Regions from separate parts of the Ruminiclostridium josui JCM 17888 genome, predicted to be linked through region 2. Evidence: a T-box and tRNA genes for the amino acid it is inferred to sense, from the RefSeq annotation. Region 2 holds a T-box; the other holds one or more tRNA genes.
The links. The T-box of region 2 lies ahead of metG (methionine--tRNA ligase). A T-box ahead of a tRNA ligase gene usually reads a tRNA of that ligase, here a tRNA-Met.

Region 1: it encodes a tRNA-Met, which carries the amino acid that the T-box ahead of metG (methionine--tRNA ligase) is inferred to sense. The anticodon was not compared.

Annotation. Positions count from the first base shown of each region.
Region 1 is NZ_JAGE01000001.1:1,369,982-1,372,453, forward strand. It holds gene K412_RS0106435 (nicotinate phosphoribosyltransferase) at 1-34, opposite strand, end outside; gene K412_RS0106440 (YitT family protein) at 222-1,067, shown strand; tRNA gene K412_RS0106445 (tRNA-Val) at 1,100-1,175, opposite strand; tRNA gene K412_RS0106450 (tRNA-Glu) at 1,178-1,252, opposite strand; tRNA gene K412_RS0106455 (tRNA-Met) at 1,285-1,361, opposite strand; gene K412_RS0106460 (hypothetical protein) at 1,682-2,413, opposite strand.
Region 2 is NZ_JAGE01000001.1:2,626,349-2,628,820, reverse strand. It holds gene metG (methionine--tRNA ligase) at 1-955, opposite strand, end outside; T-box leader at 1,015-1,264, opposite strand; gene K412_RS22910 (DUF2793 domain-containing protein) at 1,353-1,751, opposite strand; gene K412_RS0112060 (DNA-3-methyladenine glycosylase I) at 1,893-2,453, opposite strand.

The DNA of each region.
Region 1 (2,472 bases), 1.3 Mb from region 2:
AATCGCATAAAAGAGCATATGTTTCATCAGTCATGATTGATTAATCCTCCATATTAATGATGCAAATTAGTATTTTATATATAAAAGTCTCACTATATTCAAAAATATATACCAAATATCAAAAAATTACAGGAAGACCTGAATGATTGGCTATTATTATTGTGAAAAATAGTATTATATAAATGGGTACAAAAAATCTGTTATAGGGATTGTGATATATAATGAAGAAACATATTATAGATTTCATTTTAATTAATGTAGGATTGATTCTGGTTGGTATAGGTATTTGTTTTTTCAAAGTACCAAACAATTTTGCTACAGGTGGAGTAAGCGGCCTTGCAATAATAGCCAGCAGCTTTTTCAAAGGCATAGACGTAGGCCCCATGATGCTTATAATTAATATAGTCCTTATCATTGTAGGATTCATTTTTCAAGGCTTAGATTTCGGCTCAAAAACAATGTATTCCAGCTTTGCTCTTTCAGGAATCGTATGGGCTATACAAAAAATATATCCCTTAGAGCATTCTCTCACAGACGATATGATGCTCGAACTTATCTTTTCTATTGTTTTTCCTGCCATGGGCTCTGCCATTGTTTTCAATCTCAATGCTTCTACAGGAGGAACGGACATTGTAGCAAAGATACTCAGCAAACGTACAAACCTTAATATTGGAAAAACCTTGCTACTGACTGATTTTCTCATTGCAGCTGGGGCCGGAGCAGTTTTTGGAATAAAAATAGGAATGTATTCTATTTTGGGCCTTTCCCTTAAAGCTTTTGTTATTGACCTTGTTATGGAAAGCTTTAACGTAAGCAAGCAATTTGTTATTATTAGTACTAAATCAGAAGATATAAAGAAATACATCGTAACCCAGCTCAACCGAGGAGCTACCATATATAAAGCCGAAGGCGCATTCAGCCACAAAACTGAGGAAGTAATTTCTACAGTTCTAAGTAGAAGACAAGCTATAAAGCTCCGAACGTATATACGCAGTATAGATAGCTCTGCATTTATAACCATAACCAATACTTCTGAAACCATAGGTAAAGGCTTTAGAAGTATATAAAAAGACTGCATTTTCAATAAATGCAGTCTTTTTGGTGGGAACTATAGGGCTCGAACCTATGACCCTCTGCTTGTAAGGCAGATGCTCTCCCAGCTGAGCTAAGCTCCCGATGGTGACCCATAGGGGAATCGAACCCCTGTTATCGCCGTGAAAGGGCGGTGTCTTAACCGCTTGACCAATGGGCCATAAAATAAGCGATAATGTATATCGCTTAAAATGGTAGCGGCGGTGGGATTTGAACCTACGACCTGCCGGGTATGAACCGGATGCTCTGGCCAACTGAGCTACGCCGCCATTTTTTATGTTGCCCGTTCGCTAACGTGCTTTTACATTATACATAAGAAATAGGACATGTGTCAATAGGAAGATTATATTTTTTTAAAAAATTTAATACAATTTAGAATAACCGCAAAAGAGCAGTAAAAAACCCTTAAACCACAAGGTATAAGGGATCTATTTTCAGGAGGAATATATTTTAAGACCGGCCGGCGGAATAATCCGCCGACCAGAATGGATTATTTTCAACAATACAAATTTTATAGAAAATAATCCTATTTGTAAATGTATAAATTATTTAAAAATTTTATTTAATCAATTAATTTTCTTGTACATTTTTACCCTCGAGAACCAAAAATAGCTACATATTGACTTGAAAGTTCAAATTTCATATTTTTGAACTCCAGTATACTTTGTACAAACCCCAAGGAATCCGCATGATACCGTCCTGCTATTTTCTGATATCCCAAAAGCTCATAAATTCCGTCACCGTCAAAATCAACAGGATATAATCCGCTTAGTGGATCAACCCAGCCTTCAATTGGTGCTTTGAGAATTCCCTCGTTAGTGTAAATTTCACTTAGATACTCTCCGCCTTTATATGTTATATCAAGTATGTATGTATATTTATCCGTCTGGTTTTGAACCGATACCTTGTAATAATTCAGATAGTTTACTTTGTATTGATATTCATTATTAAAGTCTTCATAATTGAATATCATTGAAAGGCGATTATTCACATCTGAAAATACGTAATAAAACATTATGGCACCGCTACCGCCAGAATTAATCCCAATCAATATATCGTTAATTCTATCTCCGGTGAAATCACCCAAAAATAACCCTGGAGAATAGCCTGCATTTGAAGGAAGTTTTGCGCTCTGCTTAATGCCCGTTCTTCCATCCTTTATAACTAGGGTAATATCCCTCAAATAATAACCGTCAGGTGCTTTGACAGCTGTGAGATATACATAATCTGCAATCCCGTCTCCGTTTACATCACCGTAGGCACTGGCAACTATGTTTCCCATATCGTTAGGAAATGAACCTGAATTGTATGAATACAGCATTTATCCTACCTCTTTTTCAATGTTTTGAACTGCTACTATATAATATGAAAAGCTTCTGT
Region 2 (2,472 bases):
CGAAAATGTCAACAAGCTCATCGGCGTAAATTACATTTCCCTTTGACTTACTCATCTTGCCACTACCCATGAGCAACCATGGATGACCAAACACCTGCTTTGGAAGGGGAATATCCATAGCCATAAGCATAATAGGCCAATAGATTGTATGGAATCTTAGAATATCCTTACCTATCAGGTGCAAATCAGCAGGCCAGTATTTATTAAATAATTCATCATTATTTCCGTCAACGTCAAAGCCCAAGCCTGTAATATAGTTGCTCAGTGCATCAAGCCACACATATACAACATGCTTGTCATCAAAGTCCACAGGAATTCCCCATTTGAATGAGGTTCTTGAAACACATAAGTCCTGAAGTCCCGGCAGTAAAAAGTTGTTCATCATTTCATTTTTTCTGGACTCAGGCTGAATAAATTCAGGATGCTCATTTATATGCTGAATTAAACGATCCGCATATTTACTTAGTTTTAGGAAGTATGCCTCTTCTTTTGCAGGATGACATTCCCTTCCACAGTCAGGACACTTGCCATCAACTAACTGTGAAGGTGTAAAAAATGCTTCACAGGGAGTACAATACATTCCTTCATAGTGTCCTTTATATATATCTCCTTGCTCATATAGCTTCTTGAAAATTTTCTGAACCTGCTTTTCGTGATATTCATCGGTGGTACGTATAAATTTATCATATGTTGTATTCATTAAATCACAGATACGCTTTATTTCTTCAGCAAAGTTATCAACGTACTCCTTAGGGCTGATACCTGCTTCTTTTGCTTTTAGCTCAATTTTTTGACCATGCTCATCAGTTCCTGTCTGAAAACGTACATCGTACCCCTGCATTCTTTTAAATCTTGCGAAGCTATCAGCTAATACTATTTCAAAAGTATTACCTATGTGAGGTTTACTGGATGTGTACGCAATAGCCGTAGTCAAATAATAAGGTTTTTTTGACATTTCTACTCCTCCTGATTACTTTTCTTAAAAAATAAAAAACGCCTTTAAATAATATATTATTTAAAGACGAGAAAACTCGTGTTACCACTTTAATTTACTTTTTGCCTCACGACAAAAAGCCTTAACAACTGCAATAATACAGTATGCACTATAACGGGTGTTCCCGTCCATACCTAAAACTGAAAATGTCAGTCCTCAGCATAGAAGCTCCAAGTCCATCTTCAACAATTTCACGACTCCCCTGTTCTCAGCACTCCCAAGGTTCTCTGTAGTCGTTACGTTGCCTACTCTTCTTTTCATAGCCTGTAAACAATATCAATATTAGTCTAAAGCTAACACGAAGAGTTGTCAAGGGATTAGGAATCTGTTGCACATATTTTAATCCTTTCTCTTTAATTTAATATAAAAGTAAGCAAATGTAAAAATTTTGATTACTTTCACTTATTTCCACACCGTTTCCGGCACCCACATCAATGGTAATAGTATTTAGTGCGCCTCCTCCAACAAGACCTTTTCCTGCCTCGACTGTCTGATTTGCACCTCCGGTTACAACCCATTGGTTTGACAAATTATATGTATAATTCTTGTTCTGATCTTCTACATATACAGCCCAACCTGTTGAAGGTACATAAAAATCCCAAGAAAAGCCGTTCCAATCAGCAATCTGTCCTTCTTTTCCGCTAAATACCCCTTCTGCTTCAGCAGAAATAATATATCTGTCATTGATTTGTGGATTGACAGGTACTGTCTTTACATTTAATGATTTGACACTATCCTGCCAGTCTAGACCCTTTATTGCATTAAATATTTCAGTTTTTATTTTTTGAGCAGACCAAAGATCTGTAGCAGCAACCCCTGAATCGTTTATTTTTCTGTGTATTTCTGGATTGTCTATACCATACTCTTATTGGTTATACCTCAGTCTAAATGACATATTTTATCGGTTTATTGTATGATACGGACATGATCTTATATGGTCGTCTACCATGCCGATTGCCTGCATGAATGAATAAATTATAATAGGCCCAACAAATTTGAAATTTCTCTTTTTCAAATCCTTGCTAATTTTCTCTGAAAGGAGATTTTTTGCAGGAATTTGTTCTTCAGAATTCCAAATATTTATTTGAGGGCGATAATCAGCGTAACGCCATAAGAAATCTGAAAAGCTTCCGAATTCTGTTTGTATTTTTAGAACTGCCAAGGCATTGCTTCTGACAGACTTTAATTTCAAAGGATTTTTAATAACGTTATATTCATTTTTGATATTTTCCAGTTCTTCATCGCTTAGAGTTGAACAATACCTAATATCAAAATTCCTAAAAGCCTTTCTATATTCTTCTCTTTTCGATAGTATAATACTCCAGGATAATCCGCTTTGAGCCCCTTCTAAAGTAAGCATTTCAAATATATATGAATCGTCATAACTAGGTCTGCACCATTCGTTATCGTGATATTGCTGCATAATAGGATTATTGCCGGGCCATAAACAAGCACTCATAGAAAAATCCTTTCTGTTA